DNA from 2 places in the Streptococcus sp. D7B5 genome. Region 2 is predicted to be linked to the other one. Evidence: riboswitches for the same ligand, from Rfam matches in the RefSeq annotation. Region 2 holds a riboswitch; the other holds the start of a gene.
The links. A riboswitch is a leader RNA that binds a small molecule or an ion and turns the genes downstream of it on or off. The one in region 2 is predicted to bind thiamine pyrophosphate.

Region 1: linked by a shared signal. The riboswitch ahead of P8P68_RS07350 (thiamine-binding protein) and the one ahead of P8P68_RS00445 (ECF transporter S component) in region 2 are both predicted to bind thiamine pyrophosphate.

Annotation. Positions count from the first base shown of each region.
Region 1 covers NZ_CP121467.1:1,500,676-1,511,856, forward strand. Annotated here, with positions in the region: gene polA (DNA polymerase I) at 1-1,709, shown strand, start outside; TPP riboswitch at 1,813-1,915, shown strand; gene P8P68_RS07350 (thiamine-binding protein) at 1,986-2,276, shown strand; gene P8P68_RS07355 (ABC transporter permease) at 2,239-2,997, shown strand; gene P8P68_RS07360 (ABC transporter substrate-binding protein) at 3,036-4,043, shown strand; gene P8P68_RS07365 (ABC transporter ATP-binding protein) at 4,043-4,771, shown strand; gene P8P68_RS07370 (FctA domain-containing protein) at 5,012-8,770, shown strand; gene P8P68_RS07375 (CtsR family transcriptional regulator) at 8,942-9,400, shown strand; gene P8P68_RS07380 (ATP-dependent Clp protease ATP-binding subunit) at 9,402-11,181, shown strand, end outside.
Region 2 covers NZ_CP121467.1:93,931-100,460, reverse strand. Annotated here, with positions in the region: gene thiD (bifunctional hydroxymethylpyrimidine kinase/phosphomethylpyrimidine kinase) at 1-130, shown strand, start outside; gene thiE (thiamine phosphate synthase) at 178-810, opposite strand; gene P8P68_RS00470 (hydroxyethylthiazole kinase) at 803-1,606, opposite strand; gene thiW (energy coupling factor transporter S component ThiW) at 1,606-2,130, opposite strand; gene tenA (thiaminase II) at 2,134-2,826, opposite strand; gene P8P68_RS00455 (energy-coupling factor transporter transmembrane component T) at 2,837-3,487, opposite strand; gene P8P68_RS00450 (ABC transporter ATP-binding protein) at 3,489-4,874, opposite strand; gene P8P68_RS00445 (ECF transporter S component) at 4,875-5,435, opposite strand; TPP riboswitch at 5,594-5,682, opposite strand; gene P8P68_RS00440 (TenA family protein) at 5,806-6,474, opposite strand.

The DNA.
Region 1 (11,181 bases), 560 kb from region 2:
TCAGTCAAGACATGCTGAGCGCAGACTCCATCTTCCACTTTGAGCTCTTTGGGGAGAATTACCATACAGATGACTTGGTTGGTTTTGCTTGGTCCTGCGGAGATAAACTTTACGCTACAGACAAACTTGAGCTCTTGCAGGAGCCGGTTTTCAAGGAATTTTTAGAAAAAACACCTCTGAAAGTGTATGACTTTAAGAAAGCGAAGGTTCTTTTAAATCGCTTGGGTTTGAACCTCCAGGCACCTGCTTTTGACAGTCGTTTGGCAAAATACTTACTCTCAACAGTCGAGAACAATGAAATCTCAACTATTGCGAGTCTCTATGGCCAGACTTATCTGACTGATGATGAGACTTTCTACGGTAAGGGGGTCAAGAAAGCCATCCCTGAGAGAGAGAAATTCTTGGAGCATTTGGCTCGCAAGGTTGCTGTATTGGTTGAGACGGAACCGGTTTTACTTGAAAAACTCAGTGAACATGGGCAGTTAGACCTTCTCTATGACATGGAGCAACCTCTGGCTTTTGTCCTTGCCAAGATGGAAATCGCTGGAATTACAGTCAAGAAAGAGACCTTGCTTGAGATGCAGGCTGAAAATGAACTTGTCATTGAAAAATTAACTCAGGAGATTTATGAACTGGCTGGTGAGGAGTTTAATATCAATTCCCCTAAGCAGTTGGGCGTGCTTCTCTTTGAAAAGCTCGGTCTTCCTCTGGAATATACCAAGAAAACCAAGACAGGTTACTCGACAGCTGTGGATGTGCTAGAGCGTCTAGCTCCCATTGCTCCGATTGTTAAAAAAATCCTAGACTACCGTCAGATTGCTAAGATTCAATCTACCTATGTGATTGGTTTGCAAGACTGGATTTTGGATGATGGCAAGATCCACACGCGCTATGTGCAGGATTTGACTCAGACTGGGCGTCTGTCTAGTGTAGATCCAAACTTGCAAAATATTCCTGTGCGTTTGGAGCAAGGCCGTCTCATTCGTAAGGCTTTTGTGCCTGAGTGGGAGGATAGCGTTCTTCTTAGCTCGGATTATTCGCAGATTGAGTTGCGCGTTTTGGCGCATATCTCTAAGGATGAGCACTTAATCAAAGCCTTCCAAGAGGGAGCAGATATCCATACCTCGACGGCCATGCGGGTCTTTGGAATTGAACGCCCTGAGGATGTGACTCCAAATGATCGTCGCAATGCTAAGGCCGTCAACTTTGGAGTGGTTTACGGAATTTCAGACTTTGGTTTGTCTAATAATCTGGGCATCAGCCGTAAAGAGGCTAAAGCCTACATCGACACTTACTTTGAACGCTTCCCAGGTATTAAAAACTACATGGATGAAGTGGTGCGTGAGGCGCGTGATAAGGGTTATGTAGAGACTCTCTTCAAGCGTCGTCGTGAGTTACCAGATATTAATTCGCGCAACTTTAACATTCGTGGTTTTGCAGAGCGGACAGCTATCAACTCTCCTATCCAGGGATCTGCAGCAGATATTCTCAAGATTGCAATGATCCAGCTAGACAAAGCTCTAGTGGAAGGTGGCTATCAGACCAAGATGCTCTTGCAAGTGCATGATGAAATCGTCCTCGAGGTTCCGAAATCAGAACTAGCAGCCGTCAAAGCTCTAGTGAAACAAACCATGGAAGAAGCCATCCAGCTCAGTGTTCCCCTTATCGCAGATGAAAATGAAGGGGCAACATGGTACGAGGCTAAATAAGAAAGTTATGAAAGAGTTTGAAACATTTGCCTTCAAGCTCTTTTTCATGATTTTCTGTAAGCAGTTTCCTTGACTTTTCCTTGTATTTGCGTTACTATATTTCCATATAAGATATGGGAGTCTGTGTACAGTCTGAGAGGAAGTGTTAAACTTCGACCGCACCTGATCTGGGTAATGCCAGCGTAGGGAACGATACTTAGCCGAATTCTGCACCTTTTCCATATATGGAAGGGGTTTTCTTTTTGTCAAAAGGAAACCTGAGAAAAGGAGGTTTTTATGAAAGCAAGCATTGCCTTGCAAGTCTTGCCCCTATCGCAGGGGGTTGACCGAATTGCTATTATCGATCAGGTTATTACCTATCTGCAAGCTCAGTCCGTGACCATGGTAGTGACACCATTTGAAACGGTCTTGGAAGGGGAGTTTGATGAGCTCATGCGTATTCTCAAAGAAGCGCTTGAAGTGGCAGGGCAGGAAGCAGATAATGTCTTTGCCAATGTCAAAATAAATGTAGGAGAGATTTTAAGTATTGATGAGAAACTTGAAAAGTATACTGAGACGACACATTAGTCTATTGGGTTTTCTAGGAGTCTTGTCAATCTGGCAGTTAGCGGGAATATTCAAACTTTTACCCAAGTTTATCCTGCCAACCCCTTTTGAAATTCTCCAGGCCTTTGTTCGTGACAGAGAATTTCTCTGGCACCATAGCTGGGCGACCTTGAGAGTGGCTTTGCTAGGTCTAGTCTTGGGAGTCTTGATTGCCTGTCTCATGGCTGTACTTATGGATAGTTTGACTTGGCTCAATGACCTGATTTACCCTATGATGGTGGTTGTACAGACCATTCCGACCATTGCCATAGCTCCTATCCTGGTCTTGTGGCTAGGTTATGGGATTTTGCCCAAGATTGTCTTGATTATCTTGACGACAACCTTCCCTATCATCGTCAGTATTTTAGATGGATTTAGGCACTGTGACAAGGATATGCTGACCTTGTTTAGTCTGATGCGGGCAAACCCTTGGCAAATCCTGTGGCATTTTAAAATCCCGGTCAGTCTGCCTTACTTTTATGCAGGTCTGAGGGTCAGTGTCTCCTACGCCTTTATCACAACAGTGGTATCTGAGTGGTTGGGAGGTTTTGAAGGTCTTGGTGTTTATATGATTCAGTCTAAAAAACTGTTTCAGTATGATACCATGTTTGCCATTATTATTCTGGTGTCGATTATCAGTCTTTTGGGTATGAAGCTGGTCGATATCAGTGAAAAATATGTGATTAAATGGAAACATCCCTAAGATAAGGATGTTTTAGAAAAAGAAAAGAGGAAGTGAAAATGAAGAAAACATGGAAAGTGTTTTTAATGATTGTAACAGCTCTTGTAGCTGTCGTGCTTGTGGCTTGTGGCCAAGGAACTGCTTCTAAGGACAACAAAGAAGCAGAAGTTAAGAAGATTGACTTCATCCTAGACTGGACGCCAAATACTAACCACACAGGGCTATACGTTGCCAAGGAAAAAGGTTATTTCAAAGAAGCTGGAGTGGATGTTGATTTGAAATTGCCACCAGAAGAAAGCTCGTCTGACTTGGTGATCAATGGCAAGGCGCCATTTGCTATCTATTTCCAGGACTACATGGCTAAGAAATTGGAAAAAGGTGCAGGCATTACTGCTGTTGCCGCTATCGTTGAGCACAATACATCAGGAATCATTTCTCGTAAATCTGACAATGTAAGCAGTCCCAAAGACTTGGTTGGCAAGAAATACGGAACCTGGAATGACCCAACGGAGCTTGCTATGTTGAAAACCTTGGTAGAATCACAAGGCGGAGACTTTGAGAAGGTCGAAAAAGTACCAAACAACGACTCAAACTCCATCACACCAATTGCCAATGGCGTTTTTGACACCGCTTGGATCTACTACGGTTGGGATGGTATCCTTGCCAAATCTCAAGGCGTAGATGCTAACTTCATGTACTTAAAAGACTATGTCAAGGAGTTTGACTACTACTCACCAGTTATCATCGCAAACAACGACTATCTAAAAGACAACAAGGAAGAAGCTCGTAAAGTCATCCAAGCCATCAAAAAAGGCTACCAATATGCTATGGAACACCCAGAAGAAGCTGCAGATATCCTCATCAAGAATGCACCTGAACTCAAGGAAAAACGTGACTTTGTCATCGAATCTCAAAAATACTTGTCAAAAGAATACGCAAGCGACAAGGAAAAATGGGGACAATTTGACGCTGACCGCTGGAATGCCTTCTACAAATGGGACAAAGAAAATGGTATCCTTAAAGAAGACTTGACTGACAAGGGCTTCACTAACGAATTTGTAAAATAATGACAGAAATTAGACTAGAACACGTCAGCTATGCCTATGGCGATGAAAAGATTTTAGAGGATATCAACCTACAGGTGACTTCAGGTGAAGTCGTTTCTATCCTAGGTCCAAGTGGTGTTGGAAAGACCACTCTCTTTAACCTAATCGCTGGGATTTTAGAAGTCCAGTCTGGGCGAATTGTCTTGGACGGTGAAGAAAATCCCAAGGGGCGCGTGAGTTATATGTTGCAAAAGGATTTGCTTTTGGAGCACAAGACGGTGCTTGGCAATATCATCCTGCCCCTCTTGATTCAAAAGGTGGATAAGGCAGAGGCTATTGCTCGAGCGGATGACATCCTTGCGACCTTCCAGTTGACAGCTGTACGGGACAAGTATCCTCACGAACTCAGTGGAGGGATGCGCCAGCGTGTAGCCTTGCTCCGGACCTACCTTTTCGGGCACAAACTCTTTCTTCTAGACGAGGCCTTTAGTGCCTTGGATGAGATGACCAAGATGGAACTCCACGCTTGGTATCTGGAGATTCACAAACAGCTACAGCTGACGACCTTGATCATCACGCATAGCATCGAAGAGGCCCTTAATCTTAGTGACCGCATCTACATCTTGAAAAATCGTCCTGGGCAAATTGTTTCAGAAATTAAACTAGATTGGTCCCAGAACGAAGACAAGGAAGTCCAAAAAATTGCCTACAAACGGCAAATATTAGCAGAATTGGGATTAAATACTTAGATCCTTAGAACAATATTATATATTAAGTCCAAGCAAGAACCCTGCTTGGATTTAATTGTTTCAAAGCTTATGCGGACGCGGGATTGGCTGACTTATCCATCTATCTGATAAGTTAATATAAAAATTAGCACATTATAGTTGACATACTGTTATAGACCTGTATAATATAATTGAACCATTATAGACAATAAGGAGGATAATGTGGTGAAAAAGAGAACTAGTAAACTCTTTCGTGGCTTGATGGCCTTGCTACTGGTTGTGTCGGTCTTTTTGCCTGCACTAAGACTTAATGGAGTAGTTAGTGCTGCCGAAAAAACTGAATCAGAGTACACTTTGACTACAGAGCCGACGATTAATACGAACCGATTAGTCGATCATGCCAAATATGGAGAAGGTAAGTTCTATCTTAAAACAACTTACGCATTCCCAGACAATGTAACTCTGAATAACGGTGATTTCATGGTTTATCACGTTCCAAATGAGTTCAAAATCGAAGTAGATTCTAGTACAGATTTGAAAGCTCCGAACGGTGAAACGATTGCAAAACTGACAACAGAGAAGGCAACGAATACTGCTAAGATTACAGTAACAAACGAAGAGTACTTTAAGAAGTTTAATGAGAACAAACAAATTGTTGCATCATTTACTGTAGTATGGGCAGACCATGTTGAAAAGAATAAGGAATATGAAATCAACATTCCTGGTGCAGGAGTTTACCATTTGACTCGTATCGTTCCAGACGTTGACCCAACTGGATTTACTAAATGGGGAGTTCAAGACTCAGACGATCCTAACTATGTAAACTGGCGTATCCGTGTTAACCGCTATGCAAAATCTTACACTGGTGTAAATATCCAAGATACTATTCCTGATGGACAAGTTCTTGCAAGTGAAATCACTGGTTACTACTTCCCAGACTGGGAAAATGGTTACGGAAGAACAAAATTGGATAGTGCTCATGTCCAAGTAACAGATAAGAACCATTTCTCAATTACACCTAATGGTGATGGAACTCTTGATCATAAAGGTTTGTTCATCCTATACCGTACTCGTTTGACTAAACCAGTTGACCAAGTTACTAAACGTGTACTAAATAACGTGTCGGTAACTACAAACGAGGAAGCTCAACCAATTGATTTTGAAGGTTTTGCACCAATTACCACAACAGACGGTATTGGTGGAGGTGCCAAATCGGATGAGGTTGCTCTAGAAGTAACTAAGAAACTTGAAGGTAAAGCTCTTGAAAAAGATGCATTTAGTTTCCAACTTCTAGATGACAAAGGTAATCTTTTACAAACTGTCAAAAATGATGAGAATGGTAAAGTGAAGTTCGAGGCAATCAAATACAAAGAAGCAGGAACTTTTAAATATACCATTAAAGAAGTTAATGATAACAAACCTGGATACACTTATGATGCGAACGTCCTTAAAGCGACTGTAACAGTAGAAGATGTTTTGGGTGAAAAATTAGCGAGCGTCAAATTTGAAGATTCTAAGAAAGAATTTACAAACACATACGCTGCTAAAGAAGCAAAACTTCAACTTGAAGCTAAGAAAGTCTTGAACGGTAAAGCTATCGAGGCTGGCCAATTTGAATTTGAGTTGAAAGAAAACGGAGCAGTTCTCCACACTGTTTCAAACGATGCAAACGGTAAGATTCAATTCCCAGAACTTAAGTTCACACAAGAAGAAACCCGTACATTTACTATCGCTGAAAAAGCAGGTGATGTAGCCGGAGTTGAATACGATCCAAATGCTTATGAAGTAAAAGTAGTCGTTAAAGATAACGGTCAAGGTCAACTTGTTGCAACACCAGATACAAAGAACATTACTTTCACGAACGTTTATAAAGCTAAACCAGCAAAACCTATTATCATCACAGCTACTAAAGTCTTGAACGGTAAAGAGCTTGAAGCTGATAAATACGAATTCGAACTTAAAAAAGATGAAGAAGTCGTTGCGACAGCTAAAAACGCTGCAGACGGAACTGTTACTTTCAAAGAAATTGAGTTCGCAACAGCAGGTGACTACACTTACACTATCACTGAAAAAGCAGGTAGCGAAAAAGGTGTGACATACGATACTGCTAAACACGAAGTTAAGGTAAAAGTTACAGATAACGGCCAAGGTCAACTTGTTGCAGCTGTTACAGGTAACAACCCAACCTTCACCAACACTTATAAAGCAGCTACAACAAGTGCTACTATCACGGCTACTAAAGTCTTGAATGGTAAAGCTCTTGAAGCAGGTAAATATGAGTTTGAACTTAAAGAAGGTGACAAAGTAATCGGAACAGCGACAAACGCAGCAGACGGTACTGTTACTTTCGAAGATATCAAGTACGCAGCAGCAGGCAACCACACATACACTATCACTGAAAAAGCAGGTAGTGAAGCAGGTGTGACATATGACACTGCTAAACACGAAGTTAAGGTAGCAGTTACAGATAACGGTGCAGGCCAACTTGTTGCGACTGTAACTGATAACAACCCAACTTTCACCAACACTTATAAAGCAGCTAAAACAACAGCGACTATCACAGCTAAGAAAGTCTTGGATGGTAAAGCTCTAGAAGCTGACAAATATGAGTTTGAACTTAAAGAAGGTGACGAAGTAATCGGAACAGCTAAAAATGCTGCAGACGGTACGGTTACTTTCAAAGATATTGAGTACAAAGAAGCAGGCGACCACACATACACTATCACTGAAAAAGCAGGTAGCGAAGCAGGTGTGACATACGACACTGCTACACATGAAGTGACAGTAAACGTTACAGATAATGGTCAAGGCCAACTTGTTGCAACTGCAACTAACAACAACCCAACCTTCACCAACACATATAAAGCAGCTACAACAACAGCTACTATCACGGCTACTAAAGTCTTGAATGGTAAAGCTCTAGAAGCTGGTAAATATGAGTTTGAACTTAAAGAAGGTGACAAAGTCGTTGCGACAGCTAAGAATGCTGCAGACGGTACTGTTACTTTCGAAGATATCAAGTACGCAGCAGCAGGCAACCACACTTACACTATCTCTGAAAAAGCAGGTAGTGAAAAAGGTGTGACATACGACACTGCTAAACACGAAGTTAAGGTAGCAGTTACAGATAACGGTCAAGGACAACTTGAGGCAGCTGTTACAGGTAACAACCCAACCTTCACCAACACATATAAAGCAGCTTCAACAACTGTAAACATCACGGCTAAGAAAGTCTTGAATGGTAAAACTCTTGAAGCAGGTAAATATGAGTTTGAACTTAAAGAAGGTGACAAAGTAATCGGAACAGCGACAAACGCTGTAGACGGTACAGTTGCTTTCGCAGGTATCGAGTACAAAGAAGCTGGTGAGCACACTTACACTATCTCTGAAAAAGCAGGTAACGAAGCAGGTGTGACATACGATAAATCTACTCACAATGTAACAGTTAAAGTTGTTGATAACGGTGCAGGCAAACTTGTTGCGACTGTAACTGACAACAACCCAACCTTCACAAACACTTATGTTGCATCTTCAACACAAGTAATTTTCTCAGCTAAGAAAGTCTTGAAAGGTGATAAAAAGCTTGTAGAAGGTCAATTTAAGTTTGAACTTAAAGAAGGTGACAAAGTCGTTGAGACAGCTACAAACGCTGCAGACGGTACTGTTACTTTCAAAGCTATTAAGTACAACGAAGCAGGTAAGCACACTTACACTATTACTGAAGTAGATAGTAAGGAAGAAAATGTGACATACGATACTGCTAAACATGAAGTGACAGTTGAAGTGGTTGACAACGGTACAGGCCAACTTGTAACAACAGTTACAGGTAACAACCCAACCTTCACTAACACGTATACTGAACCGAAAAAAGAAGAACCTAAGGAAGGTCCTAAGGGTGAACAGCCTAAGGGAGATTTGCCAAACACTGGTGGAGCAGACTTTACAGCATTCTCTACTATTCTTGGTCTAGTTCTTGCAGCTTTGGCAGGACTTGTATACCGTGCTAAAAAAGTTGACTAATCTCAACTTTGAATAACTAAAAAAGATGGCGACTGTTTTACGGTCCCATCTTTTTGTTTTGGATAGTTTATAATAATCTTCGTAACTCGTTCCCTTTTCCTTTAAAAAAATCAAAAATTTCGGTATAATAGTCAAAGATAGTCAAGGTTCAAAGAAGGAGTTTGATTTACTATGAGATTTAAAAATACATCAGATCATATCGAAGCCTATATCAAGGCGATTTTAGACCAGTCTGGTATCGTGGAATTGCAGCGGAGCCAGTTGGCAGATACCTTCCAGGTTGTACCGAGTCAGATCAACTATGTCATCAAGACACGCTTTACGGAAAGTAGAGGTTACTTAGTTGAGAGCAAGCGTGGTGGCGGAGGCTACATTCGAATAGGCCGGATTGAGTTTTCCAATCATCATGAGATGCTCCGCGATTTGCTTTACTCGATTGGTGAGCGAGTTAGTCAGGAGATCTATGAGGATATTCTCCAGCTTTTGGTGGAGCAGGACTTGATGACCAAACAGGAGATGACCTTGCTGACTTCAGTAGCAACAGATCGTGTCCTAGGGGAAGAATCCTCAGTTGTCCGTGCCAATATGCTCCGACAGCTATTACAAGAGGTAGATAGAAAAGAGAAGTAAGATGAACTATTCAAAAGCATTGAATGAATGTATCGAAAGTGCCTACATGGTTGCGAGCCATTTTGGAGCCCATTATCTAGAGTCTTGGCATTTATTGATTGCCATGTCCAATCACAGTTACAGTGTGGCAGGTGCGACTCTAAATGATTATCCATACGAGATGGACCGTTTAGAAGAGGTTGCGTTGGAACTGACTGAAACGGATTATAGCCAAGACGAAACCTTTACAGAATTACCCTTTTCCCATCGTTTGGAGGTTCTCTTTGCAGAAGCAGAGTATGTGGCCTCAGTGGTCCATGCAAAGGTACTAGGGACAGAGCATGTCCTCTATGCGATTTTGCATGATGGCAATGCCTTGGCAACTCGCATCTTGGAGAGAGCGGGCTTTTCTTATGAAGACCAAAAAGATCAGGTCAGAATTGCCGCTCTTCGTCGCAATCTAGAAGAGCGTGCAGGATGGACAAGAGAAGATCTCAAGGCTTTGCGTCAACGCCATCGCACAGTAACTGACAAGCAAAATTCCATGGCTAATATGATGGGCATGCCTCAAGCTCAAAGTGGTGGTCTAGAGGATTACACGCATGACCTGACGGAGCAAGCGCGCTCTGGCAAGTTAGAACCAGTTATCGGTCGTGACAAGGAAATCTCGCGTATGATTCAGATTTTGAGTCGGAAGACCAAGAACAATCCTGTCTTGGTTGGAGATGCGGGTGTCGGGAAAACAGCTTTAGCACTTGGGCTTGCCCAGCGTATTGCTAGTGGGGACGTACCAGCTGAAATGGCAAAGATGCGTGTTCTAGAGCTTGATTTGATGAATGTCGTTGCGGGAACACGTTTCCGTGGGGATTTTGAAGAGCGCATGAACAATATCATCAAGGACATCGAGGAAGATGGCAAAGTAATCCTCTTTATCGATGAACTTCACACCATCATGGGTTCTGGTAGCGGTATTGATTCGACTCTGGATGCGGCCAATATCTTGAAGCCAGCCTTGGCTCGTGGAACTTTGAGAACGGTTGGTGCCACCACTCAGGAAGAATACCAGAAACACATCGAAAAAGATGCTGCCCTTTCTCGTCGGTTTGCCAAAGTGACGATTGAAGAGCCAAGCTTAGCTGACAGCATGATCATTTTGCAAGGTTTGAAAGCGACCTATGAGAAACACCATCGTGTGCAAATCACAGATGAAGCTGTCGAAACGGCTGTTAGGATGGCACATCGTTACTTGACCAGTCGTCACTTGCCAGACTCTGCTATCGACCTCTTGGATGAGGCGGCAGCAACAGTGCAAAACAAATCCAAGCATGTGAAAGCAGACGAATCCGACTTGACTCCAGCTGACAAGGCCTTGATGGATGGCAAGTGGAAACAAGCTGCCCAGTTAATCGCAAAAGAGCAGGAAGTCCCTGTCTATAAAGACTTGGTTACAGAATCCGCTATTTTGACCACCTTGAGTCGCTTGTCAGGGATTCCAGTCCAAAAACTGACTCAGACTGATGCGAAGAAATACCTGAATCTGGAAGCGGAACTGCACAAACGTGTCATCGGCCAAGATCAAGCTGTTTCAAGCATTAGTCGTGCCATTCGTCGCAATCAGTCAGGTATTCGTAGTCACAAGCGTCCGATTGGTTCCTTTATGTTCCTAGGGCCGACAGGAGTCGGTAAGACCGAATTGGCAAAGGCTCTGGCAGAAGTCCTCTTTGATGACGAATCAGCCCTTATCCGCTTTGATATGAGTGAGTATATGGAGAAATTTGCGGCTAGCCGTCTCAATGGAGCAC
Region 2 (6,530 bases):
ACTAGCCAAGGGGAAGACCCTTTATCAGGCAGTCGATAAGGCCAAGGCCTTTATCACAAAAGCCATCCAAGACGCCCCTCAACTCGGTCATGGTTCTGGCCCAGTCAACCATACAAGCTTTAAAGATTAAGAAAAAACTCTCTAGTTCCCACTATAAGGGAATTAGAGAGTTTTTGATTAGGAAATAATGTCATCTAGCTTTGTTAAAAAAGCTTGCGTTTTTGCTTCTATATCTTCTGCCTGCATCAAATCACGGACAACGGCTACCCCTGCTATACCAGTTTCAGCAAGTTGGTCAATATTCTCTGACGTCAGGCCTCCGATAGCAACTACTGGAATGGCGACCGTTTGGCAAATTGTTTTCAAGGTTGAAATCAGGGTGATGGGTGCATTTTCTTTGGTCGTAGTTGGGAAAATGGCTCCTGTTCCCAAGTAATCCGCACCCGATGTTTCCGCCTCAAGAGCCCTTTTTACTGTTTTAGCAGTGACACCGAGGATTTTTTCAGGACCCAAGACTTTGCGGGCAACCGAAACTGGTAGTTCATCGTCGCCTATATGCAACCCAGCAGCATCAACCGCGAGACAAACATCCAAACGATCATCGATAATCAAGGGGACCTGATAGGCATCGGTTATTTCCTTGACTTGTTTTGCCAGTTGATAGTATTGATTGGTGGTGAGATTTTTTTCTCGTAGTTGGATGATGGTAACACCTGAACGGCAGGCCGTCTCGACTTTTTCAAGAAAGTTTTCCAAGGAATCTTGGTAGCGATTGGTTACCAGATATAGTCTGAGTGCTTCTCTATTCATAAAAGTCTCCTTTGATAGCATCTAGCCAATTTTTATCTCTTTTTAGAAGAGAGAGCTGATTGAGAGTTTGAAAGCGGAAATCTTCCAATCCCATTCCTTGAACAAGAATTCTCTCAGCAGAAATATTGAGATAAGAAACCGCTAAGCACGAAGCTTCAAAGGCAGTCTTTCCTTGGCTGAGAAAAACGGCAGTCAAGGCTCCAACCAGGTCTCCTGTCCCCGTTATCCAGTCTAATTCGTCACAGCCATTTCCCAATACAGCAACTTGATTCTCTGAAACTATGAGGTCCTTAGGTCCAGTTACTAAGAATGACATACCAGGATAAAGCTGACACCAGTCTTTCAAGACTTGAAGTAAATCCTCAGTTTCTTGATCTTTATGGCTAGCATCAACTCCAACTCCGTGGTGCTTTAAACCAACAAGACTTCGGATTTCCGACATATTCCCTTTAAGGACTGTGGGCTTGTATTCTAAAAGATCTCTGACTAAGGTCTTTCGAATGGGAGATGCTGCTAGGCCAACCGCATCTACTACCATTGGGAGACAAGCTTGGTCTGCATAAGAAGCTGCCCTACGGATTGCTTTTTCCTTCTCGGCTGACAAATGCCCCAAATTGATAAAGAGGGCTTGACTTTGCTTAGTAAAATCAAGAACTTCACGAGGGTCATCTGCCATGACAGGTTTGCATCCTAGAGCCAAAATGCCATTAGCCAGCATCTCACAGGAAATCTCATTGGTGATGCAGTGAATCAAGGAACTGGTTGCCAGAGGGAAAGGATTTGTAAATGCCTGCATCAGTCTATCCTTTCTCCAAAGAAATATCCCTGCACTTTTTTAAAGAATTCCTGCTTGATTAAAAATCGAAAGGCGAGGAAAGCTATGGCTGTACCGATCAAGGTCGCTCCGAAAAATCTCGGAGTATAGATAAACCAGCTGAGCTTGGCCGCAGATCCGGTAAAGAGAACCATGACAGGATAGGAAACAATAGAACCGATAATCCCTGTTCCCAAGATTTCTCCTAGGGCAGAATAGTGAAATTTTCGACCGTACTTATAAAAGAGACCTGCTAGGAGAGCTCCAAAAGTAGCTCCTGTGAGGGCCAAGGGCGGAATGCCTTGAGTAGACATACGGATAAAGGCTGTGACTGTAGCCATGACCAAGGCATAAACAGGTCCCATCATGATTCCTGCCAGAATATTGACTACACTAGACATCGGTGCCATTCCTTCAATTCGAAAGATGGGTGTAAGAACTACGTCAAGGGCAATCATCATGGATAAAATAGTTAATTTGTGAACTTGTAGTTGGTGGTTTCTCATTTTCTATTTCTTCTCTTTTTCTAAGGATTGCAAATCACTCGTCCAGGTTTGATGTTGGTAAGCCATCTCCCAAAACTTAGCTTCCATGTGGACACTTCGGTGGAAGGCCTCTAGCATTTTTTGTTTGTCTGTCTCGTTGCTTTCGCGATAGAGCTGATTGACCAGGGCTTCTTCCTCTTTAATCTGCTGTTCTAACTCATCGGTGATATAGGTCTCAATCCACTGTTGATAAAGAGGATTCGGGGATGGTTTGCGATTAAGTGCCTTGCCCAAATCATGGTATAACCAAGGACATGGAAGCAAACTAGCAAAAGCAATGCCCAAGTTTGGCTCTGCAAACTGGCGATAAATATGAGAAATGTAATGATAACAGGTTGGAGCGATTGGATGTTGCTCCATTTCCTGGTCGCTGATTCCTAATTCCATGAAAAATTGTTGGCGGATAAACAACTCACCCTCCACTAGACTCTGGGCATTTTGTTTCAAGAGTCTTTTCATCTCTTGGTTTGAAGTCTTATCAGCCAAGAGGTGATAGGCTTCTGAAAAAGACTTCAGGTAGTAGGCATCCTGAATCAGGTAATAGCGGAAAATAGAAGGTTCTAAATTCCCCTCTTGTAACTGTAAAACAAAGGGGTGATGAAAGGAAGCCTGCCAAGCTTCCTTGGATAATTCCATCGCAATATCTGTAAATTCCATAATAACTCCTTTATAGAAATAGGCTGGTTTGAAGCAATAAAAAGAAAAGTAGGTAGATCAATTTTGTCCTCTGAGAAATATAAAAAGTCCGATAACTATTCTCCAACTGTGCATGCTCGTCATATCCATGCGCAGATAGAGCTCTCAGGTAAAGATGGCGCCACCTAAAGACTGTCATCAGAACCTTACTGTAAATCAGGGGAGACCAAACATGCAATTTTTGACCACGCAATAAGCAAGCTTCCTTGAGGGACTTGATTTCTTGTTGAATGAGGGGAAAGGCATTGAATACCACAATTAAGGCATAGGCCCAAGACCGTGATAACCCCTTTTGAGCCAAGTACAAGAGAAGCTCTTTTAAGGAAATACTGGAAACAAAGACAAGACCGATACAAACCGTCACAAAGGCCCTCGTTCCAAGTATCACTGCCTGCGAAGCATCCCCATGTAACTGTACTGCCCAGTAGTTGGCAAAGGATGGTAAGATGGCGAGCACAAGCATCCAAGCCAACAATTTAAATCGACGGTAGTAGAGCATGAAGAGAATGCAAAATGCGACTACTGAAAGATTAAGAGCAATCGAAGGAATGAAAGATGTTTCCAAGGATAAAATTAGAAAGAAGAGACCGATTATCGGTGTCTGGGTTGCTACTTTGACCATACTACTTCACCTCCCCTTGAGTATTGATACTCCGAGATGTGAGAGGTTTGCTGATGGTCACGTCTTTAATATGACGGAGACCCTCACTAGTCATCTCAATCCAATAATCGACCACAGAAATCAAGGGATCTAAACGATGGCTAATGATCAAAAAACTTCTCCCTTGATTTCTGTCCTCCAGAATCCACTGACAAAAATAGGCGCAGGCTCTATTATCTAAACCAGCAAAAGGTTCATCTAGTAAAATCACAGAAGCCTTGCTGGTCAAGATGGTCAAGAGCTGAAGAATCTTTTGTTGGCCACCACTTAATTGATAGGGACTCTTATCAAGCGCCTGCTCCAGATCAAAATATCGTAAAGCTTGTAGAATCCGCTGATTTCTTTCCGAGTCTGAGCTATCTAATTGAAGTTCCTCTCTCAGACTGACTCGGATAAATTGCTTCTCAGCTTCCTGAACGACACCCGTCAGGTCACGATACAGACTCTTTTTCTTTTTTAGGACCGAACCCTTCCAAGTAATGCGCCCTCTATACTTTTGAAATTGAAGAATGGAACGAAAGAGGGTTGATTTCCCAACACCATTATCACCTAGGATACAGGAAATTCCTTGGTAAAACGTGAAATCAGCAATCGAAAAGAGGGGACGATTACCCAGCTCACAAGTCACACGATCCATATGGAATAGTTCTAGGCTAGAGGCAACTTCCTTTGAAGCAACCTGTGTCATCTCAGAGGTAGGGATTTGAAACACTTCCCTCAGTTGCCCGTCTCTTAGCTCCACCATATGGTCAATGTAGGCTCCATAGTCTGATAAATCATGGTCACACAGGATGACTGTCTTCCCATTAGAGGCCAATTCCTTTAGAATCTCTAGGATCTCTATCCTACTTTTGCGGTCAATAGAAGCAAAGGGCTCATCCAAGAGATAGACCCTAGGATTCATGGCAAATAGAACAGCCAGCGCAGCCTTTTGCTTTTCCCCACCTGATAAGTGATGGATGGGACGGTGCAAGATTGCCTCGCAGCGACATTGCTGGACCACCTCGGCTATTTTAGAATCAATCTCCTGAACGGGATGGCCGATATTTTCCAAGGTAAAAATCAGCTCCTCAAACAAGTTCTCCATGGTAAATTGATGATTGGGATTTTGAAAGAGAATGCCAACCGTCTGGACACGTTCGACGATAGAAAGCTGACTGACCTGGTTTCCATCTATCAGGACTTGACCACTATAGGGCAAGGAAGTGACCTGGGCAATGATTTGAAAGAGACTGGATTTTCCTGAACCACTGCTCCCAACTAACAAGGTAAAAGCTTGCGCGTGAAAAGTAAAATCAATCGGCTCCGAAAAGATTGGGGACTGAATCTCCCGTAGTTCCAGCCCCATCTACGCCTTTCCTCCAGCCGCAAACTGATGATAGAGTTTGACAATGGCACGAACCAAGATGGCACAGAAGAAAAAGACGGAAATAAAACGCACCACAAGCAAGGAAAGGACAAAAGGAAGGGAAAAGGCGTAGTAACCTAACTTAATGTATTCATAGACAAAGCTAAAAAGCGTAATCCCAATACTATTAGCAGTTAGAGAGAGCCAACTTTCATAGCGATTCTTGGTTACGAGAAAACCAAATTCACTTCCCAAGCCTTGAACCAAGCCAGACAAAAGAGCGCCTAGGCCGAATTGGCTACCATAAAGGACTTCAGCAAGCGCAGCGAGCACTTCTCCAATCGTTGCACTTCCGATTCTTGGAACAAAGATAGCCGCAATGGGCGCAGCCATACACCAGAGACCAAAGAGGATTTCATTGGCAAAGGCCTGCAAACCAAGAGGGGCCAAGATTAGGGTGAGGATATCAAATAGATAACCCGAACCCACAAAAACGCCACCAAAAAAGATAGACAAGAAAGCAAGCAAGATAACATCTTTTAACTGCCATTTTTTCAACATAAAAAACTCCTTTTTTAAAGAAAAGTGGGGCATTCAAGGAGAGCTACCGAAAAGCTCGTCGTCAGGCCTATCCTCTTTTGATAAACAAAAAAACTCCAATTACAAACGAGAATTAGAGTTTAGCTTACAAGATTAGACAGTTCTTTTCGACATACGAAAAAAACCTTTTCACATTTCCCTTCGCCAGTATTAACTGTATCAGGTTCAATGGGTATCATCTCAGCCTAAAGCACCCCAAATGTCTTTATTATTTAATTACTGGACCAGTATAGCAAAAAATGAAAGCCCTAGCAAGATATTTGACTGGAAAATATATTTATATAGTTTGTTTGTTCATTCTTTTAATCTACATCAAAGGATTGCATCTGTCCTATAATTCATAACCGATATCAAAAAAGGTTAATTCTAAAGCAACTGCTTGATTCCAGCGTTTCTGAAGTTCTGTCAAATCTTCTCGGTTTTTCCCGACACGATTAAGTTCATCAACTAGAAATTGAACCCACTCTGCAAAGAAAGGACCTCTATGTAGATTGATCCATTCCGAATGAATATAGGCTTCAGGTAGTGCCAAATCTTTAGAACCCCAGTCTAAATAGAGACCTTCTGCAATGACCAGCATGACCAAAAGATGAGCATAGTCTGATGAAGCCACAGCAGAATACATTAGATCCTGAAACGCTTTTGTTACAGGGTGCAAGTTCACTTCTAGATAGTCATGCTCTGCTACCTTTAACTCTTTGAAAGCCTTTTGGAAATAACCATCTTCATCTGCTTCAAGAAAGCCCAGTTGCTTGGCAAAACGAAGTTTGGATTCAAGCTGGTCTGCATGAGCTACACAGGCACCCAGCATGGATAAGAAGGCATCAAAGAAGTGATAATCTTGAATCAGGTAGTCTTTTAAGACCTTATTCTCAATTGTCCCCGCAAAAAGTTCCTTAACAAAACGATGATTGATTGCAGCCTGCCAATCCTTCTGACTACTTTTTAATAATTCTCCAACGGTCAAACCTGGCTGAAATGCATAGTCTTGTGTTTCCATATTTATTTTTCCTTTCTTTACTCCTTAGTAATCAATAAAATATCAAGAGATACCAA